Regions from separate parts of the Pseudomonas sp. HN2 genome, predicted to be linked through region 1. Evidence: predicted binding sites of a transcription regulator. Region 1 holds the regulator's gene; each other region holds the start of a gene.

Region 1 (7,604 bases):
TGTTCTTCCTGATGCCTGCGACGAGCCATGATCCATATCCCCCATCAATCCATGAAGCCCTGAAGCTTCAGCTCGATAGAGCGCGGGTTTTCACCTTCGGCGATCGACAGAATTCCTTCCAGCAACATTTCGCGATAACGCGACTGCCGCAACGCGATGGACTTGAGCTTGGCGGCGACCGGCAAGAGGATCAGGTTGGCACTGGCCACGCCGTAGATAGTCGCGACGAAAGCCACGGCGATGCCATTACCCAGTTGCGACGGATCGGCGAGGTTGCCCATCACATGGATGAGGCCCATCACCGCACCGATGATACCGATGGTCGGCGCGTAGCCGCCCATGCTTTCGAAGACCTTGGCCGCTTCGATATCACGGGATTCCTGGGTGTAGAAATCCACTTCGAGAATGCTCCGAATCGCTTCCGGCTCTGCGCCATCGACCAGCAGTTGCAGGCCCTTGCGCGAGTAGCTGTCGGGTTCGGCGTCGGCCACGCCTTCGAGACCGAGCAAGCCTTCCTTGCGCGCCGTCAGGCTCCAATTGACCACGCGGTCGATGCCGCCGGCCAGGTCGACACGCGGCGGAAAGAAGATCCACGCGAGAATCTGCATCGCGCGCTTGAACGCGCTCATCGGCGATTGCAGCAGCGCGGCGCCGACGGTGCCGCCCAGCACGATCAGCGCCGCCGGGCCGTTGGCCAGCGCGCCGAGGTGACCGCCTTCAAGGTAGTTGCCGCCGATGATGGCGACGAACGCCATGATGAGGCCGATAAGGCTGAGAACATCCATCAGATACACGCCTCGACGATGTGCTTGCCGATATCGTCCAGACCGTACACGGCGTCAGCCAGATCGGCTTTGACGATGGCCATCGGCATGCCGTAGATCACGCAGCTTGCCTCATCTTGCGCCCACACCGAGCTGCCGCCCTGCTTGAGCAGACGCGCGCCTTCGCGACCGTCGGCGCCCATGCCGGTGAGGACCACTGCCAGAACTTTGTCGCCGTAGGATTTCGCCGCCGAACCGAAGGTAATGTCCACGCACGGCTTGTAGTTCAGACGCTCGTCACCCGGCAGAATCTTCACCGCGCCACGGCCGTCGATCATCATCTGCTTGCCACCCGGCGCCAGCAGCGCCAGGCCCGGACGCAGGATGTCGCCATCCTCGGCTTCCTTGACGCTGATGCGGCAGAGCTTGTCGAGACGTTCGGCAAAGGCCTTGGTGAACGCTGCCGGCATGTGCTGGATCAGCACGATCGGCGCCGGGAAGTTCGCCGGCAGTTGCGTCAGTACACGTTGCAGCGCAACCGGGCCGCCCGTCGAGGTGCCGATGGCAACCAGTTTGTAGGCCTTGCGTTTCGGGGCCGACGACGAAGCGCTGGCAGCGGATGCACGAGCAGGCGCTGGCGCCGGACGCGCCGGCCCAGGGCTGCTTTGGCTGCTGTAGCTCGACGCTGCCGGGGCAGGCGTCGGCGCTGGCGCAGCGGCGGGAGCCGGCGCGCTGTAGGCACTGAAACGACGATTGCTGCGCGAGATGCTGTGGACTTTCTCGCACAGCAACTGCTTGACCTTCTCGGGGTTGCGCGAGATGTCTTCAAAATTCTTCGGCAGGAAATCCACCGCGCCGGCGTCCAGCGCATCCAGGGTCACCCGGGCGCCTTCGTGCGTCAGCGAGGAGAACATCAACACCGGGGTCGGGCAGCGCTGCATGATGTGCCGCACCGCCGTGATGCCGTCCATCATCGGCATCTCGTAGTCCATGGTGATCACGTCAGGCTTGAGGGCCATGGCCTGATCGATCGCCTCTTTACCGTTGGTGGCCGTGCCGACCACCTGGATGCTCGGATCCGCCGAAAGAATTTCCGAGACGCGGCGGCGGAAAAAACCCGAATCGTCCACCACCAGGACTTTGACTGCCATAAACACTCCATTAGGTGCAGCGGCGCGTCATCGCGCCGCCGTCCCGGATTCAAATACGCTTTGTGGCGTAACGCTTGAGCATGCTTGGAACATCGAGAATCAGCGCAATGCGGCCGTCACCGGTGATGGTGGCGCCGGACATGCCCGGAGTGCCCTGGAGCATTTTGCCCAATGGCTTGATGACCACTTCTTCCTGGCCGACCAGTTGATCGACGACGAAGCCGATCCGCTGAGTGCCCACCGAAAGAATCACCACATGGCCTTCGCGCTGCTCTTCGTGAGCGGCGGAGCTGACCAGCCAGCGCTTGAGGTAGAACAATGGCAGCGCCTTGTCGCGCACGATCACCACTTCCTGACCGTCGACGACATTGGTGGTCGACAGGTCGAGGTGGAAGATTTCGTTGACGTTGACCAGCGGGAACGCGAACGCCTGATTGCCGAGCATGACCATCAGCGTCGGCATGATCGCCAGCGTCAGCGGCACCTTGATGACGATCTTCGAGCCCTGGCCCTTGGTCGAGTAGATGTTGATCGAACCGTTGAGCTGGGAAATCTTGGTCTTGACCACGTCCATGCCGACACCACGGCCGGACACGTCGGAGATCTCGGTCTTGGTCGAGAAACCCGGGGCGAAAATCAGGTTGTAGCACTCGGTATCGCTCAGGCGATCGGCTGCGTCCTTGTCCATCACACCGCGTTTTACCGCGATCGAACGCAGGACGTTCGGGTCCATGCCTTTGCCGTCGTCGGAGATCGACAGCAGGATGTGGTCGCCTTCCTGCTCGGCCGCCAGCACCACGCGACCGCCACGGGCCTTGCCCGACGCTTCACGTTCTTCCGGCGACTCGATGCCGTGGTCGACAGCGTTGCGCACCAAGTGGACCAGCGGGTCGGCCAGAGCCTCGACAAGGTTTTTGTCGAGGTCGGTTTCTTCACCCACCAGTTCCAGGTTGATCTCTTTCTTCAGTTGCCGCGCGAGGTCGCGAACCAGACGCGGGAAGCGCCCGAAGACCTTCTTGATCGGCTGCATCCGCGTCTTCATCACGGCGGTCTGCAGGTCAGCGGTGACCACGTCGAGGTTCGACACGGCCTTGGACATGGCTTCGTCGCCGCTGTTGAGGCCCAGGCGCACCAGACGGTTACGCACCAGCACCAGCTCGCCGACCATGTTCATGATCTCGTCGAGCCGCGCGGTGTCGACGCGCACGGTAGTTTCTGCTTCGCTGGCCGGTTTTTCTGCCGGTGCAGCGGCTGGCGCGCGGGCCGGAGCCGGAGCAGCAGCGGCGGCCGGTTTCGGCGCCTCGGCTTTCGGTTCAGGCTTGGCCGCAGGTTTCGGCGCAGCAGCGGCGGCCGGAGCTTTCGCGGCTGGCGTGGCGACGCTTGATGCGGAGCCGGCAGTCGCCGCAGCGGCGTCAAACTTGCCTTTGCCGTGCAATTCGTCGAGCAGCGATTCGAATTCGTGATCGCTGATCAGGTCGCTACCGGCCGCAGCGGCGGCCGGTGCAGCAGGGGCTGCCGGCGCCGAAGCGATCGCCGATTCCAGCGCGTCTACGGCGAAGTTGCCCTTGCCGTGCAACTGATCGAGCAGCGCTTCGAATTCGTCGTCGGTGATGTCCGAGCTGTCGCCCGCAGCAGGCGCGGCCGGAGCCGCTGCTGCTGGCGCCGGAGCGACTGCATCGACAGCGAACTGGCCTTTGCCGTGCAGTTGATCGAGCAGCGATTCAAATTCGGCGTCGGTGATTTCATCGCTGGCCGCCGTGTCGGCAACCGGCGCGGATGCCACAGGAGCGGCCGGGGCCTCGGCTTGCGCCTTGACGGCATTCAGCGAGTCCAGCAGTTGTTCGAATTCGTTGTCGGTGATGTCTTCCGATGCGCTTTCGGCGACCGGTTCTTCGACCACTTCCACCGGTGCGGCCACGGCTTCATCCGCCGATTGCGGCTCGGCCAGACGCGCCAGCGCGGCCAGCAGTTCCGGCGTGGCGGCGGTGATCGGTGCGCGCTCACGGACTTCGCTGAACATGCTGTTCACCGCGTCCAGTGCTTCGAGCACAACGTCCATCAGTTCTGCATCAACGCGACGCTCACCCTTACGGAGGATGTCGAACACGTTTTCGGCGATGTGACAGCACTCCACCAGCTCATTGAGCTGAAGGAAGCCGGCGCCCCCTTTTACAGTGTGGAAACCGCGAAAAATTGCATTGAGCAGATCTGCATCATCCGGGCGGCTTTCCAGCTCGACCAGTTGTTCGGACAGTTGCTCAAGAATCTCGCCGGCCTCAACCAGGAAATCCTGAAGGATCTCTTCATCGGCGCCGAAGCTCATTAATGGGGTGCTCCTAACAGGTCTAAAAACCTAACTTCAAAATCCAAGGCTGGATAGCAAATCGTCCACATCGTCCTGACCGGACACAACGTCTTCTCGTTTATCGGCATGAATCTGCGGACCTTCACCCTGCGAGAGATGTTTTTGTGGATCTTTTTCGGCGAGCATTGCGGCGCGGTCATGTTCGATGCCCGCGAAGCGGTCGACCTGACTGGCCATGAGCACGAGTTTGAGCAGATTGCTTTCGACTTCGGTGACCAGTTGGGTCACGCGCTTGATCACCTGACCGGTGAGGTCCTGGTAATCCTGAGCCAGCAGGATGTCGTTGAGATTGCTCGACACCGCACGGTTGTCCGTGCTGCTGCGTGACAGAAAACCGTCGACCCGGCGCGCCAGTTCGCGGAACTCTTCAGCCCCGACCTCGCGACGCATGAAGCGACCCCAATCGGCACTCAACGTCTGCGCTTCATCAGCCAGACTGTTGACCACCGGCGTGGCGCTTTCCACCAGATCCATGGTGCGGTTGGCCGCGGCTTCCGTCAGCTTGACCACGTAGCCCAGGCGTTCGGTCGCGTCGGTGATTTGCGACACTTCCTCGGCCTGCGGCATGTGCGGATCGATCTGGAAATTGACGATCGCACTGTGCAGTTCACGTGTGAGCTTGCCCACTTCCTGATACAGGCCGCGGTCACGGGTCTGATTGAGCTCATGGATCAGTTGCACCGCGTCGCCGAACCTGCCTTTTTCAAGGCTTTCGACCAGTTCGACCGCGTGTTTTTTCAGGGTCGATTCAAAATCGCCCTGTGAAGATTCGTTATGCTCCATAGCTCCCCCGCGCATTCATCAGCCGATGCGTTCGAAAATCTTCTCGATTTTGTCTTTCAACGCTTGAGCCGTGAAAGGTTTGACCACGTAACCGTTCACACCGGCCTGTGCGGCCTCGATGATCTGCTCGCGCTTGGCTTCGGCAGTCACCATCAACACCGGGAGGTGCTTGAGTTTTTCATCGGCACGCACGTGACGCAGCAGGTCGATACCGGTCATGCCCGGCATGTTCCAGTCCGTTACCAGAAAGTCGATGCTGCCGCTGTTGAGCACCGGAATGGCAGTGGTGCCATCGTCGGCCTCGACGGTGTTGGTGAACCCAAGATCGCGCAGCAGGTTCTTGATGATCCGCCGCATCGTTGAGAAGTCATCAACGATGAGGATTTTCATGTCTTTGTTCAATTCGACCTCCAAGCAGTCTTAAACGCGCCCAGCACCTGGACGCGCCACTTCAATCAATCGGCGCAGCACTTAAAGTTTGTCTGGAGCACAACGGATCGAGACCGGCGCCGCTCATCACCGCACCAGCCTCGTTTCGCAGTGTCCCCACACTGCCTTCAGCGCGCTCGCCACTCCCCCAAACGCCCCCGCAAGCGGGCCGCGCACTGGCTGTGTAACTGGCTGACCCGCGATTCACTGACGCCAAGGACCTCACCGATTTCCTTGAGGTTCAGCTCTTCGTCGTAGTACAGCGCCAACACCAGTCGCTCACGCTCCGGCAAATTGGCAATCGCGTCCGCCAGCGCCGCCTGGAAGCGTTCATCTTCCAGATCGCGTGACGGCTCCATATGCGCACTGGCGCCATCCTCGTGCAGCCCTTCGTGTTCGCCGTCCTGCAACAGGTCGTCGAAACTGAACAGGCGACTGCCCAAGGTGTCATTCAGAATCCCGTAGTAATCGTCGAGACTCAATTGGAGTTCGGCCGCAACCTCGTGATCTTTAGCGTCACGGCCGGTTTTAGCTTCAATCGAGCGAATTGCGTCGCTGACCATCCGGGTATTGCGGTGAACCGAGCGTGGCGCCCAGTCCCCTTTGCGCACTTCGTCGAGCATCGCGCCGCGGATTCGAATGCCCGCGTACGTTTCGAAACTGGCGCCTTTGCTGGCGTCGTATTTGGTCGACACTTCGAGCAAACCGATCATCCCGGCCTGGATCAGGTCTTCGACCTGCACGCTGGCCGGCAGGCGTGCCAGCAAGTGATAGGCAATGCGCTTGACCAGTGGCGCGTAGCGCTCGATCAATTCGTATTGCGCGTCACGCGCCGACTTTTTGTAAAGATTCATGCCACTGGCGGTCATATCACAGGCCCTGCGGTTTGCTGCACGAGACGCTCGACGAAAAATTCCAGATGACCGCGCGGGTTGGCGGGCAGCGGCCAGGTGTCGACCTTCTGGGCGATGGCCTTGAAGGCCAGCGCGCACTTGGAACGGGGAAAGGCTTCGTAGACGGCGCGCTGCTTCTGCACCGCCTTGCGCACGCTTTCGTCGTACGGCACGGCGCCGACGTATTGTAGGGCGACGTCGAGGAAGCGATCCGTGACCTTGGTCAACTTGGCGAACAGGTTGCGCCCTTCCTGCGGGCTCTGCGCCATGTTGGCCAGCACGCGGAAGCGGTTCATGCCGTAGTCGCGATTGAGCAACTTGATCAGCGCGTAAGCGTCGGTGATCGAAGTCGGCTCGTCGCAGACCACCAGCAACACCTCTTGCGCGGCGCGAACGAAACTGACTACCGAGTCACCAATACCCGCAGCGGTGTCGATCACCAGCACGTCGAGATTGTCGCCGATGTCGCTGAACGCCTGGATCAGGCCGGCGTGTTGCGCCGGGCTCAGGTGCACCATGCTCTGCGTGCCGGAGGCCGCCGGCACGATGCGAATCCCGCCCGGGCCCTGCAACAGCACGTCGCGCAATTCGCAACGGCCTTCGATCACGTCAGCCAGTGTGCGCTTGGGCGTCAGCCCCAGCAGAACGTCGACGTTGGCCAGGCCCAGGTCGGCGTCCAGCAGCATGACCCGACGGCCAAGCTCTGCCAGCGCCAGCGACAAGTTCACTGACACGTTAGTCTTGCCGACGCCACCTTTGCCGCCGGTCACCGCGATCACCTGTACGGGATGCATGCTGCCCATGTTATTTCTTTACCTTGTCTTGCATAGACGGAGGCCACATTACTGGCTGCGCGTTCCCGATCGGAACAATGCGTGGCAGACCATCGATGTAGGTACAAAAACTGTTCATGATTACCTCAGCCAACCTGCTTGGTCGGGCTGTGATAGATATCAGCGAACATGTCAGCCATGGCTTCTTCGCTGGGTTCTTCCTGCATTTGCACGCTGACGGCGCGGCTGACCAGTTGATGACGGCGCGGCAGATGCAGATCATCCGGAATCCGTGGGCCATCGGTCAGGTACGCGACCGGCAATTCATGACTGATCGCCAGGCTCAACACTTCGCCGAGACTGGCCGTTTCATCCAGTTTAGTCAGGATGCAACCGGCCAGCCCGCAACGCTTGTAACTGTGATAAGCGGCGGTTAGAACCTGTTT
Region 2 (7,604 bases), 3.0 Mb from region 1:
AGTGTATTGATCTCGGTAATGTCGACGTTGATCGACTCGACCACCGCAGTCTGCTCTTCAGTCGCGGTCGCCACCGACTGGTTCATCCCGTCGATCTCACCAATGCGCAAGGTCACGCTGTTCAGGCGTTCGCCGGCGAGATTGGCGATCTCCACGCTGTCCTGGCTGTGGCGCTGACTGTCGCTCATGGTGCTCACCGATTCCCGGGCGCCGACCTGCAGCTCCTCGATCATGGTCTGCACCTGTTGCGCCGATTCCTGAGTGCGGTGCGCGAGGTTGCGCACTTCGTCGGCCACCACCGCAAAGCCGCGACCTGCCTCACCCGCACGTGCCGCCTCGATGGCAGCGTTGAGCGCGAGCAGGTTGGTCTGCTGGGAAATGCTGGTGATCACTTCGAGAATCTGACCGATGTTGACGGTCTTGCTGTTCAGCGACTCGATGTTGGTGCTCGACGCGCTGAGCATGCTCGACAATTGATTCATCGCCTTGATGCTGCGCTCGACCACTTGCTGGCCATCCTCGGCCAGACCCCGTGCGTCACTGGCCTGATTCGAAGCTTGCGCGGCATTGCGGGCAATTTCCTGCGCGGCGGCGCCGAGCTGATTGATCGCGGCAGCGACGCTGCTGGTGCGCGAGGCTTGCTGGTCGGAGTTGTACATCGACGAGTTCGACGCAGCAACGACGCGCAGGGCAACCTCATTGACCTGGCCGGTGGCTGAGGACACTTCGCGGATCGAGCCGTGAATACGCTCGACGAAACGGTTGAACGCGGTGCCGAGAATGCCGAATTCATCGTTATTGACGATGTTCAGACGTTTGGTCAGGTCACCTTCACCGTCGGCGATGTCTTCCATGGCGCGGGTCATCACGTGCAGCGGCTGGATCAGCAGACGGATGAGCATGCCGAGCAGGGCAATGATGATCGCCACGGCAATAATGGTCGCGATCACCGCCGAGGTGCGGAATTCGCTGAGCATCGCGTAGGCCTGATCCTTGTCGATCGACAGACCGATGTACCAGTTCACCGACGGCAGGCCTTTGATCGGAGCGAACGTGACAATGCGGGTTTTGCCATCCACCGTCACTTCACTGAAGTCGCTGCTGATGCGCGGGGTGTCCTGCGGGTAGGCTTCCTTGAGCGATTTCATCACCAGAGCCTTGTCCGGGTGGACGAGGATCTTGCCGTCGGCGCTGACCAGGAACACATAGCCCATCCCGTCGAAATCCCGCGCGGCGAGGGTATCGACCAGCGATTGCAGGCTGAGATCGCCGCCGACCACGCCGACGCTCTGCCCGGCCTTTTTCGACGCGGTGGCGATGGAGATGATCAACTGGCCGGTGGCGGCATCGATGTAGGGTTCGGTCAGGGTCGACGTACTGCTGCTTTCGGCACCTTTATACCAAGGGCGTACGCGCGGATCGAAACCGTCCGGCATCTTCACGTCCGGGCGGATGGTGAAATGCCCGGTGGCATCGCCCAGGTAGGTGGCCATGAACGTCGAGGTCAGGCTTTTCTGCTCCAGCAGACTGGCGACCGTGGCAGGTTCCGGGTTGATGGCGATGTTCTGCGCGGCGTTCTCGATCAGCAAGATGCGCCCGCTGAGCCAGGTCTGGATATTGCCGGCAGTGACCTCGCCCATTTCATTGAGGTAGTTATTGAGATCATCGCGGATCGCATTGCGCTGCAGCCAATCGTTGTACAACGTGAACGAGGCGAAAGCGGCAATGACGATGAGGGCGGCGGCAAGCAAAATCTTATGGCTGAAGCGCAGGTTTTTGTTCATGGCTTGGGGTTCCGCTAAGGTCTTAATGTCCTGGGCGTGCTTTGATAGGGGCGCGCACTATGGGCAAGGTTGAAAAACTGAAATTTCCGGCTCTCCTTAGGGAAATGTCCGACCCGAATTTCTGACGGGTCTGTCCAATTTATGTATCGGCCATGTGTCATCAAAGATTAACCATTGGGTGAGAAAATGCCTGACTCCTTGCAACTCGTTATCGGCGCTGATCCGGCCGCGCAACCCATTGCTCAGGCCATGCGCCTGGCCAACCGCCACGGACTGATCGCCGGCGCCACCGGCACCGGTAAAACCGTGACGTTGCAGCGCCTGGCCGAAGCGTTCAGCGATGCTGGCGTGGCGGTGTTCGCCGCCGACATCAAGGGCGACCTGTGCGGCCTCGGCGCCGCTGGCAACCCGCAGGGCAAAGTGGCCGAGCGCATTGCCGGCATGCCGTGGCTCGGTCACACGCCTCAGGCTTATCCCGTCACGCTGTGGGACATCCACGGTGAATCCGGTCATCCGCTGCGCACCACCCTGAGCGAAATGGGCCCGTTGCTGATCGGCAGCCTGCTCGAGCTGACCGACAGTCAGCAGTCGGCGCTTTACGCGGCCTTCAAAGTGGCGGATCGCGAAGGGCTGTTGCTGCTGGATCTCAAGGATCTGAAAGCGCTGCTCAATCACCTCAAGGACAACCCGCAGTTGCTCGGCGAAGACGCGGCGCTGATGACCACCGGTTCCAGCCAGGCACTGTTACGCCGCTTGGCGACGCTGGAACAGCAGGGCGCCGAAGCGCTGTTCGGTGAGCCGGCGCTGCAACTCGAGGACATTCTGCAACCGGGGGCGGATGGCCGTGGCCGCATCCATCTGCTCGACGCCAGCCGGCTGGTGCACGAGGCGCCGAAGGTTTACGCAACGTTCCTGCTGTGGCTGCTGGCCGAGTTGTTCGAGCAACTGCCCGAACGCGGCGACGCCGAAAAGCCGCTGCTGGCGCTGTTTTTCGACGAGGCGCATTTGCTCTTCGGCGACACGCCCAAGGCTTTGCAGGAGCGTCTGGAGCAAGTGGTGCGTTTGATCCGATCCAAAGGTGTGGGGGTTTACTTTGTCACCCAATCGCCGGCGGATCTGCCGGACGATGTGCTGGCGCAGTTGGGCTTGCGCATTCAGCATGGTCTGCGCGCATTTACCGCGAAAGAGCAGAAATCCCTGCGCGCCGTGGCGGACGGTTTCCGGCCGAATCCGGCGTTCGACAGCCTGTCGGTGCTGACCGAACTGGGCATTGGCGAGGCGCTGGTGGGCACGTTGACCGACAAGGGCACGCCGGAAATGGTCCAGCGCGTGCTGGTGGCGCCGCCGCAATCGCGGATCGGGCCGTTGACCGAAACCGAACGCACCATGCTGATCGCCGGCTCGCCGTTCAGGGGTCGCTATGACAAGCCGATCGATCGTGAGTCGGCCTATGAAATCCTGATGGGCCGCAAAGGGCTGGCGCCTGAGGCCGAAACGCCTGCAGGTAAACAGGCTGAAGAGCCAAGCCTCGCTGATCGCGCGGGCGAATTCCTCGGCACGGCGGCAGGGCAGGCGCTGAAATCGGCGATGCGCCAGGCGGCCAATAACCTCGGCAAGCAGTTGGTGCGCGGGTTGATGGGGTCGCTGCTCGGCGGCAGCAAGCGCCGCTAAAAGCAAAGATCGCAGCCTTCGGCAGCTCCTTGTATCTCGACTAGCGCTCCGCCAGGAGCGATAGTTCTCGACTGATCATCGAGGGAGGGACTTGGAAGCCGCGCAGCTCCTTAGGCTTTTTGCCTGTGACGTAGATCGTGCTCCAGCCCTCCACACTCACTCGTACAGTTCGCACGGTATCTTGGGCCCGCCTCCGGCGAGAGCCCGCATTCGCAAGGTTGGACAGAGTGAAGTGATGATCGCAACAGGGAACAAGTGGAGAAACGATCATGTCTGGTTTCGTTGGCGTCGACATCGCAAAGAACACCTTTGATATCGCTACACACCTGCCCAACGGCAAGCACAAAACCAAGGCCAAGCTGGCCAACGACCCAAAGGGCTTTAAAGAGTTTGAGGCGTGGCTAGAAAAAAACGCCGAGCGTTCGGCCCTGATCGTGATGGAAGCCACGAGCGTCTACCACTTGGAGCTCGCGGAGTTCGTTTACAACAAAGGCTTCCGGGTCTGCGTCGTGAACCCGGCTACGACCAAAGCGTACGCTGACAGCGAACTGCGCCGCATAAAGACTGATAAAAGTGATGCCAAACTGATCGCCGACTTTGCCCGGGAAAAGGATCAAAAACTTCACCCATGGGCGCCTGAGCCGCTGAAATACCGCCAGTTGAAAGCAATGGTGCGCCGCCTGGATGACCTTCAGGAAATGGAACAAATGGAGCTTAATCGTCTGGACGTTTCCGACGAAAAGGTCAAAGACTCGATCAACTCTGTTCTGCGCCATATCGAAAAAGAGATCGTGGAAACGCATAAGGCGATCAAAAAACACATCGATGACGACCCGGATATGCGTCAGATGCGGAATCTGATCGTAACCATCGACGGCATCGGACAAAAAACGCTTGAACGATTGCTGGCCGAACTGGGTGACTTGCGCAAATACAGTGACCCTCGCCAACTGGTCGCTGCTGCGGGGCTCAATCCAAAGCTGCAGGAATCAGGAAAGCTCAAAGGTCATACCCTGATCTCAAGAGTAGGGTCAGCACGGCTGCGTGCAGGCCTCTACATGCCTGGCATGGTGGCGCTGAAACACAATAAGGCGATCAAGGCGATGAAAGAACGCTTGGAAGCCAACGGCAAGGCTCCCAAGCAGATCATCTGCGCAGCAATGCGCAAGCTGCTGCACTTCGTTTACGGAGTGCTCAAGTCAGGACTGCCATATGACCCGAAACTTGCGCTTGCCCGGTAAGGCTCAAGACGGTATCTACAGTTGAAATGCATTCATTCTGTAGGAGCTGCCGAAGGCTGCGATCTTTTGATTTTGCTTCAGGCTTTACCCTTGGCATGCGCCGCCAACCGCTCCAGCGCCGCGCGCAATCCCGGATCGCTGATCCCGTCGGCCGTCGACTGAATCGTCTCCGCCGCGCTGCTCGACAAATCCATCGTGTGCCCAGTCGCCCGATGCTGGACGATCGGCGGGCGCACACTGAATTTGATCCGCGTCAGGCTGGCGAACTCTTCGAACAATTGCAGCTGCCGTTGCAGGCGTTTTTGCTGGTAGCGCAGGCGCGTGGCCCAGTGACCGTCAGTGACCACCAGCGACAGTTCGCCTTCGCGCCACTTGGCCACCCGGCAATGCTCGCGGGCGGCCGGTTGCAGCTGGCTTTCGAGCAGGCGCTGCAAATGCTCAAGGCGCTGGGCATGGCCGAGGATGGCTTTGAGCGGCCTGGCTTCGCGTAACAGGACGGCGGGTGCTCTGGCCGTGAGAGGGCGAAACGCCATGATCGAACACCTGAAGTAACAGAGGCGCCATGTTAGCAGAAAGCTGTGGAACCACTGGCCCATTGCTTTTGTCCCTGCTTTGCTCATTAAATCAACGCCTGACTTCTTTCCCCGACGGGTTGAAGTTGAGCAAAACGCCCCTATTTTAAGTGAGCCCCGTCAAAGCGCAGTGCCAGCATCGTGGAACATCGCCACTTTCCTCACCACCGTTTCCGGGTAGAATGCTCGTTCGCATGCGGCCATGAGGGCTGCACGGGCGACTCACGGGGCCGCCCTCCATCCCTTTAGTGTGGAAGATCCTGCCGATATGTTTGCGCCTTTGTTAAAGAAACTTTTTGGAAGCAAGAACGAGCGTGAAGTCAAACGCATGCTCAAGACGGTGCAGCTCGTCAATGCCTTCGAAGAGCAAATGGTGGCCCTTTCGGACGATCAATTGCGTGCCAAGACCGCCGAGTTCAAGGCCCGTATCGCCAAAGGGGAAACCCTCGACAAGCTGTTGCCGGAAGCCTTTGCCGTAGCCCGCGAGGCCGGCAAACGCGTGATGGGCATGCGCCACTTCGACGTGCAACTCGTCGGCGGCATGACCTTGCACGAAGGCAAGATCGCCGAAATGCGCACCGGTGAGGGCAAGACCCTCGTGGCCACTTTGGGTGTTTACCTCAACGCATTGTCCGGCAAGGGCGTGCACGTTGTGACGGTGAACGACTACCTGGCCCGCCGTGACGCCAACTGGATGCGCCCGCTGTATGAATTCCTCGGCCTGACCGTCGGCGTCGTGACGCCGTTCCAGCCGCCGGAAGAGAAGCGTGCCGCCTACGCCGCCGACATCACCTACGGCACCAACAACGAGTTCGGTTTCGACTACCTGCGCGACAACATGGCGTTCAGCATGGATGAAAAATTCCAGCGCGAACTCAACTTTGCCGTGATCGACGAAGTCGACTCCATCCTCATCGACGAAGCGCGTACCCCGCTGATCATTTCCGGTCAGGCCGAGGACAGCTCCAAGCTGTACATGGAGATCAACAAACTGATCCCGCAGCTGGAACTGCATGTCGAGGAAGTCGAAGGCCAGGTCACCAAGGCCGGACACTACACCGTTGACGAAAAGACCCGTCAGGTAGAGCTCAACGAAGCCGGTCACCAGTTCATCGAAGACATGCTCACCCGCGTCGGCCTGCTGGCCGAAGGCGAGAGCCTGTACTCGGCGCACAACCTCGGTCTGCTGACCCACGTCTATGCCGGTCTGCGTGCGCACAAACTGTTCAACCGCAATATCGAATACATCGTGCAGGACGGCCAGGTCGTACTGGTCGACGAGCACACCGGCCGGACCATGCCGGGTCGTCGTCTGTCCGAAGGCCTGCACCAGGCGATCGAAGCGAAGGAAGGCCTGAACATTCAGGCCGAGAGCCAGACCCTGGCCTCGACGACTTTCCAGAACTACTTCCGTCTGTACACCAAGCTGTCCGGCATGACCGGTACCGCCGACACCGAAGCGTTCGAATTCCACCAGATCTATGGTCTGGAAGTCATGGTCATCCCGCCGAACAAACCGTTGGCGCGTAAAGACTACAACGACCTGGTGTTCCTCACCGCCGAAGAGAAATACGCGGCAATCGTGGCGGACATCAAGGAAAGCATGGCGGCCGGTCGTCCAGTGCTGGTGGGTACCGCGACCATCGAGACTTCCGAGCACATGTCCGCATTGCTCGTCAAAGAAGGCATCGAACACAAGGTTCTCAACGCCAAGTTCCACGAGAAAGAAGCCGAAATCATCGCTCAGGCCGGTCGTCCGGGTGCGCTGACCATCGCCACCAACATGGCCGGTCGTGGTACCGACATCCTGTTGGGCGGCAACTGGGAAGTGGAAGTCGCTTCGCTGGAAAACCCGACCCCTGAGCAGATCGCCCAGATCAAGGCCGACTGGCAGAAGCGTCACCAACAAGTGCTGGAATCCGGCGGCTTGCAGGTAATCGCTTCCGAGCGTCACGAATCGCGTCGTATCGACAACCAGCTGCGTGGCCGTGCCGGCCGTCAGGGCGATGCCGGTTCGAGCCGCTTCTACCTGTCGCTGGAAGACAGCCTGATGCGCATCTTCGCCTCTGACCGGGTGAAGAACTTCATGAAAGCCCTGGGCATGCAGCCGGGCGAAGCGATCGAGCACCGCATGGTGACCAACGCGATCGAGAAGGCGCAGCGCAAGGTTGAAGGCCGCAACTTCGACATCCGCAAGCAATTGCTCGAGTTCGACGACGTCAACAACGAACAGCGTAAAGTGATCTATCACATGCGTAACACGTTGCTGGCCGCCGACAACATCGGTGAAACCATCGCCGACTTCCGTCAGGACGTGCTCAACGCCACCGTCAGCG
Region 3 (7,604 bases), 1.2 Mb from region 1:
TGGCCTTGGGCAGGCCAGCGATCCAGCGCTTGAGGTCGCGCGGGCTGGTGTCGCAGAACGACAGGCGCGTTTGCGTAGGAGTCGGAGCGCGTAACTTGGGAGGGAAGAGGTTTTGGCTCATGAGCAAAACCATAGCAGCAATTGCCGCAGTTTGCGGAAGCAGCCTCGGCTGCTTCCGCGAACAGGATCACGCTTTTGGCAGTGCCAGACCCTGGCCCATCTGCACTGGCGAGCCGGCCACCAGCTCTTCGGCCCACTTCACCTGATCCGGGCCAAACAGCACGATCGCCGTCGAACCCAGCTTGAAACGCCCCAGTTCAGCGCCTTTCTCCAAGTGAATCGGTGCGCGCGCGGCTTCGTCGTAGCGGAAGGTTTTCAGCTCGCGCTTCGGTGGCGTGACCAGACCGGCCCACACGGTTTCGATCGAAGCGACAATCATCGCGCCGACCAGCACCACCGCCATCGGTCCGCGTTCGGTGTCGAAGATGCATGCCACGCGCTCGTTGCGGGCGAACAGCTCGGGAACGTTCTCGGCGGTGGTCTGATTCACCGAGAAGATCCGGCCCGGGATGTAGACCATTTCGCGCAGGGTGCCGGCCAGCGGCATGTGCACGCGGTGGTAGTCCTTCGGCGACAGGTAAATGGTGGCGAAGTCACCGCCCATGAATGGCGCGGCGTTGGCCGCATCACCGCCGAGCAATTCGAGCACGCTGAAACTGTGGCCCTTGGCCTGGAACACGCGACCGTGCTCGATCGGGCCGAGCTGGCTGACCGCGCCGTCGGCCGGGCTGAGGATCGCGCCCGGGGTTTCGTCCAGCGGACGCGCGCCGTCTTTCAGGGCACGGGTAAAGAATGCGTTGAAGTGCTCGTAAGCGGTCAGGTCTTCGACCAGCGCTTGCGACATGTCCACTTGATAACGCTTGGCGAACCATTGGGTGAAGGCATTCTTGAACCAGCGCACGCGGCATTCGGCGATGCAACCGGCCAGGCGCGACAGCAGGTGATGCGGCAGCAGGTATTGGCTGAGGATAAACAGACGCTCTTTCATTAGTTGTCCTTTAAAACCTTAAATCTCGACTGGCGTGTCAGGGTGGTTGCCCCATTCGCCCCATGAACCGGCGTAGCCCTTGACCCGCGGATAACCGAGGGATTTAGCCACCAGATAAGTGAAGCCCGACCGGTGATGGGTCTGGCAGTGGGTAATGATTTCCTTGTCCTTGGTGATCCCGAGGTTATCGAGGATCTGCGGCATGTCGGTGCGGATGCGCAACTGGCGTGCCTGATCCATGCCGGCGGTCCATTCGAAATTGACCGCGCCAGGAATATGGCCGCCCTTGGCTGCGAGAACTTTCTCGCCGGAATACTCCAGCGGCCCGCGCGCGTCCCAGATCGCCAGATCGGCCGCGCCGAGACGGCTTTGCAGGTATTCGCGGGTGGCGGTCGGTTCGTCGTGCAGGGTCAGCGAGACCGGGCCGCCGACGGCCGAGGGCACCTGGATCGACATCGGCATGCCGGCCGCCAGCCAGGCCGGCAGGCCACCGTCTATATAGTGGTACTTGTCGTGGCCGATGACGTCGAGCAACCAGATGAAGCGCCCGGCCCAACCGCCGCCTTCATCGTCATACACCACGTAGACCGCGTCCTTGCGATGGCCAAGCTCACCGAACAACGCTTGCAGATCGGCTTTCGCCGGCATCAGTCCCGGCGCCGGCGGTTGGCCGAGCTGGGTGCGTTTCGGGTCGACAAAACGTGCGCCGGGCAAGTGACCTTCGGCATACCGGGCAGGGCTGGTCAGGTCCACCAGAATCAGTTCCGGGGACTCCAGGCGCGGCAGCAGGTCGCTCGGCTCGATGACGAGCGGCAAGCCAGAGAAGTCAGACATGTGAGGTCTCCAGAGCACAAAGGGGAGGATTGTAGCGCAGGCTCATTGGCCACGGCTGCTAAAGCTGTGCAGGGCTTTTTCTATGCACTGCGCGGTTTTGCCGAAGGCTTGCACGGTGATGTCGGCAAACGGGCCGCCGCCCTGATCGGCGACGACGATCATGATCACCCGGCCGTTGTTGACCAGTGACCGCAGGAACAGATGCTCACCGCGAAACAGTGTGCGCAGGCTCGCGGGTAACAAGGCAGAGAACTGCGCGTTGTTCTCCGGCGTGATGCGCACCTGCGCCTGCTGCGCGAGCAGGCGTTGCAGGACCTTGCTCTGGCTGACGACAAAACTCAGCGCCGCCGCGTCTTTCGGCAAACCGGCGGTCTGGTGTACGCGCAGAGTCGAGTGTGTGCGATCAGCCATCAGAATCATCACCCGGCGCATGCCGCTGGCCACCAGTGCCTCGCGGGCAGCGACGGTCAGGCTCATCGCATTGGTGAAGCGACTGGGCTCGGCGAGCAGTTCGGCGCATTGCCGACGCCAATGGCTCAAATCTTCGACATTCGGTGCCGCTGCCGGCAGCATTCCGGCAGGCAAACGACGGCTGCCCCACGGCCAGATCAGCGAAACTGCCGGGTGCCACAGATCGGGCATTGCATGCTGACGTGCGCTGTTCGCCGCTTGCTGGTGCAACTGCTGCTGCACTTCGTCCATCGAGATTTGCAGGTACAGGCTGGTCAGGTACTGCCAGCGTTTGCTGTGCGGACTGTCCCAGGCCTGTTGCGCCGACAGCGCCAGGCCGTTGGCCAGCAGCACGGTATTCGCCGGTTGGTTGAGCCAGCGCCGTAGCGTCGGGTCATCGTCGAGGCGGTTCTGCTGGCGCAGCGGGTGTTCGCTGTCACGGGCGATGCGCAGCACTTTGACCAGTTCGCGTTGTTCGCTGAGCAGCAATTTGTAGCCTTGCTCGACCCAGATCGGCAGGTGCCAGGCATGCACCAAGGCCTCGGCAATCTTCAACAGGCGCACGCCGAACAACTGTTTTTCAACCACACGTGCCGATTCGCCCTTGTGGATCACCCGCAATTCCCACTCTTCGAGCAACTGGGGATAGGTCAGCGCCAACGGCCACAGCGGCGAGAGGAACAACAGGCTGCCCCAATGAATGTCCTGCCACAGCCGTGCCAGGCGACTGGCGAAAAAACCGTTGGCCTGTTGCGTCGCATGCTGGCTGATCAACTGCAATTGGCGCAGGGCCTTGGGGATCTGCATGTGCGCTTCGGCGGGCAGGCGCGCGAGCAGTTCTTCGGTACGGGCCAGGCCCAGGCGATTGATTGCCACCTCAAGATTTTCCGCCGGCGCAGCCATCGTGCCGTGGGTGTGACGATTGGCCTCACGGATGATGCTCAAGGCCAGCGCCGGGCTGTCCTGCATCAGGTCGGCGATGTCGCGCAGCGAGCTGCGGTTGTCGCGGATTGCCCGGCAGACTTTGTCGTGAGCCTCTTGCGGCACGGGCAGGCGGACGCTGTCGAGCAGCTTGACCCACGCCTGGAGGGTGGTCGGTTTTACCGATGGAATGTTCGTTTCATTAGCCATGTCTGGACGAGATCTTCACTGACTGTAGACGCGCCCGGCATGGGCTAAATTGGCTTTTCGCCTGAACTGGCTATAGTCTGGCGCAGTTTTGCCGATAAGTAGAAGAAGAGATTTTTTAACTTCCGAATATGACCTTGAACCCGACTTAAACAAGTACCTTCTACCTATGGCTAAAATTATCGGCATCATCGTCGTATTCGCGAGCGTGCTCGGCGGATACGTGCTCTCCCACGGCAAGATTGCCGCCCTGATCCAGCCCTTCGAGGTGATGATCATCGGCGGTGCGGCCCTCGGCGCTTTCCTCCAGGCCAACCCCGGTTACATGACGATGCACGTGCTCAAGAAATCCCTGAGCATGTTCGGTTCGCGCTTCACCCACACCTTCTACCTGGAAGTGCTCGGGCTGATCTACGAGATCCTCAACAAGAGCCGCCGCGAAGGCATGATGGCTATCGAGGGCGACATCGAAGATGCCGCCGCGAGCCCGATCTTCGCCAAGTACCCTGCCGTGCTCAAGGATGAACGCATGACCGCGTTCGTCTGCGATTACCTGCGCATCATGTCCTCCGGCAACATGGCCCCGCATGAACTGGAAGGCCTGTTCGACATGGAGCTGTACAGCCTCAAGGAAGACCTCGAACACCCATCGCACGCGGTCAACGGCATCGCCGACGGCATGCCCGGTTTCGGTATCGTCGCGGCGGTACTCGGTATTGTGGTGACCATGGCCTCGCTGGGCGAGGGCGACCAGGCGTCGATCGGTCTGCACGTGGGTGCGGCACTGGTCGGTACCTTCTTCGGTATTCTCGCGGCGTACGGTTTCTTCGGCCCGCTGGCGCATTCCCTGGCCCACGATGCCAAGGAAGAGCTGAACGTCTACGAAGCCATCAAGGCCTCGCTGGTGGCTTCGGCATCCGGCATGCCGCCGTCGCTGGCGGTCGAGTTCGGCCGCAAGGTTCTGTACCCGGCGCACCGTCCAAGCTTTGCCGAGCTGGAACAAGCGGTTCGCGGTCGTTAAGTTATGGAAAATAATCAGCCGATCATCGTCAAGCGCGTCAAGCGCATTGCCGCCGGGCACCACGGCGGGGCGTGGAAAATCGCCTTTGCCGACTTTGCCACGGCGATGATGGCGTTCTTTCTGGTGCTGTGGCTGCTGTCCACCGCTACACCGGAACAGAAGATCGCCATCGCCGGTTATTTCAAGGACCCGGTCGGCTTCTCCGAAAGCGGCACGCCGTACATCATCGATCTCGGTGGCACGCCGACCCTGGCGCCGGAAAATACCCTCAACCCGGAAGTGAAGTCGCAGCCGCAGCCTGACAAGGTCACGGTCGACACCGAACAGGTGGAAGGCATGGCCGAACAGGTCGAGAAGGAGCGTCTCGAGCTGCTGCTGCAAGAACTGCAGAACAAGGTCGACGAGAACCCGCAACTGCAGAAATTCAAGGATCAGATCCTCTTCGAAATCACGCCGAACGGCTTGCGCATCCAGATCATGGACGCTGAGAACCGGCCGATGTTCGACTCCGGTTCCGCGCGCCTGAAACCGTACTTCGAAGACATCCTGCTGGCCATGGCCGACACCATCAAAGCGGTGCCGAACAAGATCAGCATCAGTGGCCACACCGACGCCAAGCCATACATCGGCACTGGCGATTACGGCAACTGGGAACTCTCGGCCAACCGTGCCAACGCGGCTCGTCGTGCCTTGGTCGCCGGCAGCTATCCGGATGCGCAAGTGGCGCGTGTGGTGGGTTATGCCTCGTCGGCATTGTTCGACCGGGAAAACCCGTTCAACCCGGTGAACCGCCGGATCGACATTGTCGTGCTGACCAAAAAAGCCCAGGCGGCGATTGAAGGTGCGCAGGGTCCTGAGGCGGCGAAACCGGCGGATCAGGGGCAGAACGGTGCTGCTCCGGCAGCCCCGGTTGATCCGAACGCATTGCCGGCGGACAAGCAGCCAGTGCCGGCTCACGAGTTGCGCGAACGCTTGAATCTGTTCGATGACGCCGCGCCGAAGCCGGCTGAGCCGGGTGGGGCTGCGCCAGCGCCGAAGCAATGATTGAAAAAGAAACCGACAGTGATGTCGGTTTTTTTTGGGCTGATTTTCGGCTTTGTATTTGGTGCGTTGCCAAGAGCAACCCCCTCACCCCAGCCCTCTCCCCCAAACGGGCGAGGGGGAAAGGGAGCCGATTTGTGTGCTTTTCGAATTCGAGTTCGACTCAGTATTTCAGGTCGGCGTACTTGGAACATTCACCTCGGTCAGTCCCCTCTCCCTCCGGGAGAAGGCTAGGGTGAGGGGCCTTTCGAAAGTGACTACATTCTAGAACCCACGACGAATCCGATTCTTCAACTGTTCATGAAACATCTCTGCATCGCGCTTGTAGGCCCCTTTCACCGACTCGCTGATCGAGTCCAGCGTCATCGAGCGCTGGTTCGACACCTCATCCCGATACGCCTCGATAAAGAAATCCAGATCGCTAGCGGTACTCAGCTTCGGCCACTTGTCCAGATAGATCGGCAGCTCCGCCGGCCCGGTCTTGAACGTACAGATCCGCCGGTTGCTGATCGTGGCCTCGCCAATCTCAAATGGCACCCACCACGACAGCGCTGTCCTCTCCGACACCACCGCCAGCAAATGCGTGCATTCGGTGATGTTGCGGGTGATGACCTCGGTGATGTCGTCGGTGGTCTGCGATTCCGGATCGAGCACGTCCAGGTAAGTCCTGATCTTCGCCTGAGTCAGGCGGGTGTTGATGGCAATCGCATGAGCGCGATCCATATGGCGGTAGCTGATAAAGACGGGCATCAGAAGTGTCCTTTGAGGGCGAGTTCGCGGTAATAGGCGCCGAGTGCCGTCAGGCGGCAGCCGGTCGAGTGAATGGCGGCGTAATACATGTGCTCGGCGTCGACCGGTTCGATCAGGCTGTGGCGGTTGCACTTCTGCAACTGGGCGAAGACCTCGCCATGCTCGGGCACGAACGCCTTTTCAGTCGGCTCATAGCTGGGGTCGAGCGGGAACACCGATTCGGCTTCGGCGAACCAGTCCGGCAATTTGCGCAGGATGTCCTTGGGGATCAGCGGCGAGACTTCGCGCAGGGAAATGAACTGCGACACATTGGTCTTGAACACCGGACGCTGTTCCCAGGCGCCGAGGGCGTTGTCCACGAAGGAATACAGGCTGCCGGGGGTGATCTTGCCGAGGATGTTCGCCGCGCCGCCATGCAGCGCTTGCAGGAGCAGGCCGGTGAATACGCCATGCTGCGCGCCCTCCATGGCCGGCTCGGTTTTTTTGCAAGCGGTGAGAATGCTCATGCCTTCGCCGACCATGCTGCTCTCGCTGCGCAAGGCTCGCACTTCGCCGGCCGAGCCGCTCTGGCAGCAGTCGAGGATGATCACTTTGTTTTTGATCCGCGTGGCTTTGTCCGCCCAGTTGAGAATGTCGCTGATGCGGATGCCGTCCTTGGGGGTACGGTAATCCTGGGGGATCAGCATGCCTTCATCGCTGTCGGCGTCGAAATCACCATGGCCGCCGAAGTACAGCAGAGCGACGTTGCTGTCGCCGGAAAACAACTCGCGGATCTGGTCCTCGATTTTCTCCCGGCTCAGATAGTCCTCAGCGGACGTCAACACGACATTCTTGAAATTGGGGTCGCCATTGGCGTTGGTTTTGAGTACCGACGCCATGGCCATGGCGTCGTTGCAACAGCCGCTCAACCCGCAGATATGCGCATAGTCATTGATGCCGATAAACAGTGCCTTGCGCATGGTTACACCACCGTGTGCAGGCTGTTCGTGCTGACGATTCTGGGGGGATTGCACACGTGGGCGATGCGAGACGATTGGCTGATGAATGAATGACAGCTTTGCATTGGATTCCTCTTGGATCGCAGTAAGCGAAGGAGGAAACGAATGTAGGCCGCTGGCAAAGACCTACAAGGTCCAAGCGGCAAAACAGAAAGGTCCTGCAGGCAGGCGCGCAAAAGCCTACAGACAGGGCTGATGTTTAAGGAGGGAGTGATTGTGTCAGATGCGATCCGACAACCGGCAACCCATGGCGCGGGGTTGCCGGCGCGGCTGTTTAATAGCCGTTTTCAGGCAGGCTGGCGATGATCGAGCGGTAGCTGTTCATGCGCTGCTG
Region 4 (7,604 bases), 1.9 Mb from region 1:
ATATCGACGATGCTGACGCCCTCCTGACGACCGCCGTGCAGGGTGCGCAGGGTCACGGAAAACGGCTTGGTGGTTTTTACACCGAGCTGTTCACTGGTGATCGTCCAGTTTTTTGCCGGGGTGTTGGCGTCGAGCAGGACATAGTCCCAGGCCATGGCGTGGGAAGCGGCAGAGAATGCGCCGAGAGCGACGAGGAGTTTGAGCGGAGTCATGGCAGCAGCCTTTATTGGAGTTGTGCCATTTTTATAGCGCTGCGGAAACGTTTCAGCAAGTGCAAAGAAGCTGTTGGAGAAAAGCATTCGCGAGCAGGCTCGCTCCCACAGGGACATCGGGCTTTCACAACATTTGTGAGTCACACCGAAAACTGTGGGAGCGAGCCTGCTCGCGATGGCAATTTCAAAGACACATCAACGGAAGCGATCAACCTCGGATCGCAGATCCGCCGCCAGTTTCTCCAGCTCTTTAGCGGTGATGGCCAGGTTGGAAACCACCTCACGCTGCTCACTGTTGGCCATGGCAATGCTCTGCAGATTGCTGCTCAGCAACGTCGCGGTGCTGCTTTGCTCCTGAGTGGCGGTGGTGATAGCAGCAAACTGCTGGCCTGCCGAACGGCTCTGCTCATCGATCCGTGCCAGTGCCGAAGCGACATTGGCGTTACGCGACAGGCCTTCCTGCATCAGCACATTGCCCTGCTCCATGGTGCTGATCGCGTTGCCGGTCTCCTGCTGGATGCTGTGAATCATGCTGGAGATTTCGTCGGTGGCCTGACGGGTACGCGAGGCGAGGCTGCGCACTTCGTCCGCCACCACGGCAAAACCGCGGCCCTGTTCACCGGCACGGGCGGCTTCGATCGCAGCGTTGAGCGCCAACAGGTTGGTCTGCTCGGCGATCGAAGTGATCACGCCAACAATGCCGCCGATTTCCTGGGAGCGCTGGCCGAGGGTGTTGATCACCGTGGCGGTGCTGTTCAGCGCACCGGCAATCTGCTCCAGCGACGACGACGCTTCTTCCATCGAGCTGCGACCAATCTGTGTTTGCTGGGCGTTTTCCTGTGCCAGGCGCTGAGTCGCGCCCATGTTGTCAGCGATGTTCAGCGACGTCGCACTGAACTCTTCCACCGCGCCGGCCATGCTGGTGATTTCGCCCGACTGCTGCTCCATGCCTTCATAAGCACCACCGGACAAACCGGACAATGCCTGCGCGCGACTGTTGACCTCTTCCGAGGCGCGGCGGATGTGCTCGACCATGGTCGACAGCGCCTGGCTCATCTGGTTGAACGCGCGGGACAGCTGACCGATTTCGTCGTGGCTCGATACGTTCAGACGCACGCTCAGATCACCGGCACCCAAGGCCTCGGCCTGACGCACCAGATCGCCCAGTGGCGCAAGCTTGCTGCGCAACAGCCAGACCACGGAACCGACCGCGAGCAACATCGCCAGCAGGCTGCCGATCGCCAGTTGCGTACCGACGCTCCAGGTCACCGCGCGGATCTCGGCTTTCGGCATGCTCGCGACCACCGACCACGGGCCACCTTCAAACGGCACGGCGATGCTGTAGAAGTCTTCTCCCTTGTCGCTCCAGAACTCGCCCTTGCCCGGGGTTTTCACCAGGTTATTGATGGTCGGCACGGCTTGATCCAGCGCTTCTACGCCGGCAATCGGCACCAGCCATTTGTTCTGCTCGTCGAGCAGGGCCAGCGAGCCGGTCTGGCCGATGCGGAAGCGCTTGAGATTGGCGAACTGCGCGTTCTGCGCGTCGGTGTAGTCGAAGCCGACGTACAGCACGGCGATGATCTTGCCGCCCGCGTCGCGCACCGGGGTGTACTGCGACATGTAGTAGCGCTCGAACAACAGCGAGCGGCCGACATAACTCTGCCCTGCCATCAACTTTGCGTAGGCCGGGTTGGCATGATCGAGCACGGTGCCGATGGCACGGGTGCCGTCCTGCTTGCTGACGTTGGTGCTGACGCGAATGAAGTCTTCGCCGCTGCGCACGAATACCGTGGCCACGCCGGCGGTCATCTGCTTGAACTCGTCAACTTCCTTGAAGTTGTTGTTCAGCACCTCGTTGCCCAGGTGCAGGCCCGGGGTCTGCACGCCGGCCACGGTCACTGGCTGATCGGGGTGCACACTCAGGCCACTGCCGAAGCGTTTTTCGAACAGACCGCTCAAGCGCAGGGTGCTTTCGCGCAGCGTACCGTGGAAGGTACTCAGTTGATCGGCCAGCAGCCGGGCCTCACTGGCCAGATGCTCTTCACGGGTGGCGAGGTTGGCGGAATCCAGCGAACGCAAGGCGAACACCGTACTGCCGCTGATGACTATCGCCAGTATTACAGCGAGGGCAAGGCCCAACTGCGAGGCGATCCGAGCACGAGGTTGAGACATGAACAGCTCCTGGCCGAGCCACCGAATCCTCCTTGATCGCGGTAATTGCCCGGAAAATATTCTAATAATGGGGGTAGCGCGAAACCGGCACGACGGTTCCACATGCTCGTAGTCGGCGGTAAAACCGAATACTTGAGCGCATTGCGTGGGTATGGCGCAGTGGTGGCATTGTGCCGGCTCGAACGTTTCAGCTCAAGCGTGTCACTGCCGGGAGTTGCATGGCGCGGACTTCGCTCTGAAGAAAGTCGCTGAGGCGGCGCAAACGTTCACCTCCCGGGCGGGTTCTTGGCCACACCAGGTAATAATCAAGACCACTGGCAACCGCTGTCGGCCACGGCAGACTCAAGCGCCCTTGCGCGACGTCTTCGGCAACCATCAGCAAATCACCCATGGACACACCGTAGCCGCGCGCCGCCGCGATCATGCCCAGTTCGAGGGTGTCGAACACCTGACCGCCCTTGAGCGAGACCTGATCGGATAACCCCATGCGCTCCAGCCAACTGCGCCAGTCTCGGCGATCCGGGGTCGGATGCAACAGTTCGGCGCTGCCCAGGCGCGCCACGTCCCAGGGCTGATCATTGAGAAGGTTCGGCGCGCCAACCGGGATCAATTCTTCGGGAAACAGCAGGCTCGCCTCCCAGTCCGGCGGGAAATGCCCGTCGCTGAGCAACACGGCGCAATCGAACGGCTCATTGTTGAAATCCACCGAATCAATGTCCATCCACGCGCTCGTCAGTTGCACCTCATTGCCCGGCTGCAAGTGGCGGAAGCGGCTCAGCCGCGCCAGCAACCAACGCATGGTCAGGGTTGAGGGTGCCTTCATGCGCAGGATGTCGTCCTCGGCGCGCAAGGTGTTGCAGGCGCGCTCGAGGGCGGCAAAGCCTTCGCGGATACCGGGCAACAGCAGCCGGGCCGATTCGGTCAGTTGCAAGTTGCGGCCGCTGCGATGAAACAGCCGGCAGGCGAAATGTTCTTCGAGGGTACGCATGTGCCGACTGACCGCGCTCTGGGTAATCGACAATTCTTCCGCCGCGCGGGTGAACGAGCTGTGTCGCGCTGCCGCTTCGAATGCACGCAGGGCATACAGGGGCGGAAGGCGTCGGGACATACACAAAGCTCCAGTAGCGGGATGCAGCCGGTTCGGCCGAGACGTTTCAGGATGAGTATTAATCATGCCACCCATCCTTTTTATCCCTTTGTGCAACGCATGCCAAGCGCCGAGAATCGACGCTCTTCTGTTCCCTTTGATATTTGGGTGGTGATGACCATGCGGCATCCTGTGCGTACCGAACTCTGGGCCATTCTGCGGCTGGCGGGGCCGCTGATTGCTTCGCAGTTGGCGCACATGCTGATGGTGCTGACCGACACCCTGATGATGGCGCGCTTGAGTCCAGAAGCGCTGGCCGGTGGCGGCCTCGGTGCGGCCAGCTATTCGTTCGTGTCGATTTTCTGCATCGGCGTGATTGCAGCGGTCGGCACACTGGTGGCGATCCGTCAGGGCGCCGGCGACATCATCGGTGCCGCGCGCCTGACACAGGCCGGACTGTGGCTGGCCTGGCTGATGGCGCTCGGCGCCGGGCTGCTGTTGTGGAACCTCAAACCCGTGTTGCTGCTGTTTGGCCAGACCGAAACCAACGTCAACGCCGCCGGGCAATTCCTCATCGCCCTGCCCTTCGCCTTGCCGGGTTATCTGAGCTTCATGGCCCTGCGCGGTTTCACCAGTGCGATTGGCCGGGCGACGCCAGTGATGGTGATCAGCCTCGCCGGCACGGTGGCCAATTTCCTGCTCAACTACGCGCTGATCACCGGCATGTTCGGCCTGCCGCACCTGGGTCTGACCGGCATCGGTCTGGTCACGGCGATTGTCGCCAACTGCATGGCACTGGCGCTGGCCTGGCACATTCGCCGGCATCCGGCCTATAACGCTTATCCGTTACGCGTCGGTCTGTCGCGGCCGAACCGGCAATACCTGAAAGAACTCTGGCGCCTGGGCCTGCCGATTGGCGGCACCTATGCGGTGGAGGTCGGGTTGTTCGCTTTCGCTGCACTGTGCATGGGCACCATGGGCAGCACGCAAATGGGCGCGCACCAAATCGCTCTGCAGATCGTTTCGGTGGCGTTCATGGTTCCGGCCGGGATGTCCTATGCCATCACCATGCGCGTCGGCCAGCACTATGGCGCCGGGCAACTGGTTGATGCGCGGATGTCCGGCCGTGTCGGCATTGCCTTCGGCGCGGTAGTGATGCTCGGCTTTGCCCTGGTGTTCTGGCTGTGGCCGAACCAGTTGGTCGGCCTGTTCCTCGACCATAACGACCCGGCGTTTGCCGAGGTGATCCGTCTGGCGGTGAGCCTGCTGGCAGTAGCGGCGTGGTTCGAGTTGTTCGACGGCACGCAGACGATTGCCATGGGCTGTATCCGCGGGCTCAAGGATGCCAAGACCACATTCCTGGTCGGCCTGGCTTGCTATTGGCTGATCGGCGCGCCGGCGGCGTGGTGGATGGCTTTCCACCTCAATTGGGGGCCGACCGGTGTCTGGTGGGGACTGGCGCTGGGGTTGGCGTGCGCGGCAGTGAGCCTGACGCTGGGGTTTGAATGGAAGATGCAGCGGATGATTCGGCGCGAGCCGCAAGCTCAAGGTTTTAACATCCCCCAGGCCGAATGAGGTCCTCTGTAGGAGTGAGCCTGCTCGCGATTACGGTATATCAGTCAATGCAAATGTTGACTGTTGAAAAGCTATCGCGAGCAGGCTCACTCCTACAGGGGGTGGTGATCAGCCGACGATTTCCAGAGCCGGCTGCTGGCTCGATCCCGACGTCAGGTATTCCACCAGCTCCTCCAGCGGCAACGGCCGGCTGATCAGATAACCCTGCACCTGATCGCAACCGAACCCGCGCAACAAGTCCAACTGCTCCGGCGTCTCGACCCCTTCCGCAACCACTTCCAGGTGCAGGTTGTGCGCGAGGTTGATCATCGCGTGCACCAGTTTGCGGTTCTCTTCGCGCTGTTCCATGCCGCCGACAAAACTCTTGTCGATCTTCAGCAAAGTGATCGGCAGGCTGTTGAGGTGCACGAACGAAGAAAAACCGGTGCCGAAATCGTCCAGCGAGAAGCGCACGCCGAGGCGGCCGAGCGCGTCCATGGTCTGCTTGACCAGATCGCTGCGCCGCATCACCGCGGTTTCGGTCAGTTCGAACTCCAGCCACTGTGCTTCCACGCCACGCTCGGCAATCAGACGACTGAGCGTCGGCAGCAACTGGCTGTCCTGAAACTGCCGGAACGACAGGTTGATCGCCATGTGCAGCGGCGGCAGACCCTGCTCGCGCAAAGCCTGCATATCCCGCAGTGCCCGGGCAATCACCCAGTAACCCAGCGGCACGATCAATCCGCTTTGTTCGGCCAGTGGCACGAATTCGCTCGGCGGCAGCAGACCGCGTTCCCCATGGCGCCAGCGCACCAGCGCTTCGAGGCCGACGATCTGGCCATCCTCAAGATTCAGGCGTGGCTGGTAATGCAGCTCCAGCTCGTCGCGGCGCAGGGCTCGGCGCAGTTCGCTTTCGAGGTCGGCCATGCTCCGCGCATTGCGGTTGATGCGCTCGTTGAAGATATGAAAGGTGCAGCCCTGCGTGCTCTTGGCCTGCTGCATGGCGATGTGTGCGTGCCACATCAATGGGTCGGCACCGCCGTTGGCGCGGGCGTGGGCGATGCCGAGGCTGGAGCCGATCAGCAGGCTCTCACCGTCGACCCAATAAGGTTCGGCCAATGCCTCGGTAATGCGCTCGGCCATCCACTCGGCGCGTTGCGGCGCGCGGCGGGTGTCGATCAGCAAAGCAAATTCATCACTGCCCAGCCGCGCCAGTTGATCACCGGCCTCCAACTGACTTTTCAGGCGCGCGACGACTTGCAGGATCAGACGATCGCCAGCCTGATGACCAAGAGCATCATTGGCATGGCGGAAGTTATCGAGATCGAGATGGCCAAGGGCGAGGCCGCGACCGTCGCCTTCGGCAAGACGTGCGGTGAGCAGGGTCTGGAAACCCTGGCGATTGGCGATGCCGGTCAGCGGATCCTGTTCGGCGAGGCGCTGCAGGGTGTTTTCCAGCACGCCGCGCTCGCGAACATGGCGCAGACAACGCTGGAGCATGCCAGCGTCGAGGGCGTCGAAGACCAGCCAGTCGCTGACCCCGACCGGCGCGGTGGCCGGTTCATGCTCCAGCAGCAGAACGGTCGGCAGGCTGCAGCGCCCGGGCGCCGGCTGCAATGCCGGCAGGGTCAGCAGCACCGCGTGGCGGTTGTCCTCGAACAGGCGGCTGACCGAATCCCAGTTCGGCGCGCTGATCAGCACCGCCGCGCTCCCCATCGGAGCCAGACACTCACGCAACAACGCTGTCCACGCTGGCTCTTCGGCCAGTAGCAGCAAACGCAAGGGTTCGACAGGCGTAGACAAGCTGACTCCCTAGACTCTGCAATGATGTAGGCGGGGCATTATGCCGGTGTGCTGAACAATGACCAATGCGTTGTCCGATGACAACGGCAGTGAAAGGTTATTTTGTGTCACGAATGAGAACATTAGCCGCAAAATCCCCGCGTATCCTGCGTGAAAGTAACAAAACCGGCAAATCTGAATCGCGTGTTGCGTCACAAGTCGGACAGAGCAGCACAAATCGCTGAGCCTGTTAAAATGCCGGCCCATTTCGTCAACGACTCCCGAATTTTCGTATGTCCCGACTCAATCCCCGGCAGCAAGAAGCCGTGAACTACGTCGGCGGCCCTCTATTGGTGCTCGCCGGTGCTGGCTCCGGCAAGACCAGCGTGATCACGCGCAAGATCGCGCACCTGATCCAGAACTGCGGCATCCGCGCCCAGTACATCGTCGCCATGACCTTTACCAACAAGGCCGCGCGCGAAATGAAAGAGCGCGTCGGCACCCTGTTGCGTGCCGGCGAAGGTCGCGGCCTGACCGTCTGCACCTTCCACAACCTGGGCCTGAACATCATCCGCAAGGAGCATGCGCGGCTGGGCTACAAACCCGGTTTCTCGATCTTCGACGAGACCGACGTCAAAGCCCTGATGACCGACATCATGCAGAAGGAATACGCAGGCGACGACGGCGTCGACGAGATCAAGAACATGATCGGCGCCTGGAAAAACGACCTGATCCTGCCTGCCCAGGCCCTGGAAAACGCGCGTAATCCCAAAGAGCAGACCGCCGCCATCGTCTAC

What was found. Region 1 encodes FliA, which starts transcription of late flagellar genes. Its sites were predicted from a motif close to CTAAAGTTTNNNNNNNNNNNGCCGNTAA; they were not measured.
Region 2: a site for FliA is predicted at 1,928-1,955, ahead of LIS66_RS20820 (methyl-accepting chemotaxis protein). Genes of this name have one in related genera too.
Region 3: a site for FliA is predicted at 3,534-3,561, ahead of motA (flagellar motor stator protein MotA). Genes of this name have one in related genera too.
Region 4: a site for FliA is predicted at 2,494-2,521, ahead of LIS66_RS26130 (methyl-accepting chemotaxis protein). Genes of this name have one in related genera too.

The regions. Positions count from the first base shown of each region.
Region 1 covers NZ_CP085885.1:1,725,010-1,732,613, reverse strand. Annotated here, with positions in the region: gene motD (flagellar motor protein MotD) at 1-32, opposite strand, end outside; gene LIS66_RS07605 (flagellar motor protein) at 45-785, opposite strand; gene LIS66_RS07600 (protein-glutamate methylesterase/protein-glutamine glutaminase) at 785-1,915, opposite strand; gene LIS66_RS07595 (chemotaxis protein CheA) at 1,965-4,238, opposite strand; gene LIS66_RS07590 (protein phosphatase CheZ) at 4,275-5,063, opposite strand; gene LIS66_RS07585 (chemotaxis response regulator CheY) at 5,082-5,453, opposite strand; gene fliA (RNA polymerase sigma factor FliA) at 5,621-6,361, opposite strand; gene fleN (flagellar synthesis regulator FleN) at 6,358-7,188, opposite strand; gene flhF (flagellar biosynthesis protein FlhF) at 7,305-7,604, opposite strand, start outside.
Region 2 covers NZ_CP085885.1:4,687,807-4,695,410, reverse strand. Annotated here, with positions in the region: gene LIS66_RS20820 (methyl-accepting chemotaxis protein) at 1-1,784, opposite strand, end outside; gene LIS66_RS20815 (helicase HerA-like domain-containing protein) at 1,971-3,455, shown strand; gene LIS66_RS20810 (IS110 family transposase) at 3,725-4,696, shown strand; gene LIS66_RS20805 (DUF721 domain-containing protein) at 4,774-5,229, opposite strand; gene secA (preprotein translocase subunit SecA) at 5,537-7,604, shown strand, end outside.
Region 3 covers NZ_CP085885.1:572,394-579,997, forward strand. Annotated here, with positions in the region: gene LIS66_RS02445 (hypothetical protein) at 1-121, opposite strand, end outside; gene asd (archaetidylserine decarboxylase) at 188-1,048, opposite strand; gene rhdA (thiosulfate sulfurtransferase) at 1,067-1,882, opposite strand; gene LIS66_RS02460 (HDOD domain-containing protein) at 1,925-3,463, opposite strand; gene motA (flagellar motor stator protein MotA) at 3,630-4,481, shown strand; gene motB (flagellar motor protein MotB) at 4,485-5,525, shown strand; gene LIS66_RS02475 (toll/interleukin-1 receptor domain-containing protein) at 5,787-6,272, opposite strand; gene LIS66_RS02480 (caspase family protein) at 6,272-7,231, opposite strand; gene rsgA (small ribosomal subunit biogenesis GTPase RsgA) at 7,545-7,604, opposite strand, start outside.
Region 4 covers NZ_CP085885.1:5,858,584-5,866,187, forward strand. Annotated here, with positions in the region: gene LIS66_RS26125 (aldose 1-epimerase family protein) at 1-212, opposite strand, end outside; gene LIS66_RS26130 (methyl-accepting chemotaxis protein) at 408-2,384, opposite strand; gene LIS66_RS26135 (LysR substrate-binding domain-containing protein) at 2,572-3,492, opposite strand; gene LIS66_RS26140 (NorM family multidrug efflux MATE transporter) at 3,652-5,046, shown strand; gene LIS66_RS26145 (putative bifunctional diguanylate cyclase/phosphodiesterase) at 5,155-6,828, opposite strand; gene rep (DNA helicase Rep) at 7,101-7,604, shown strand, end outside.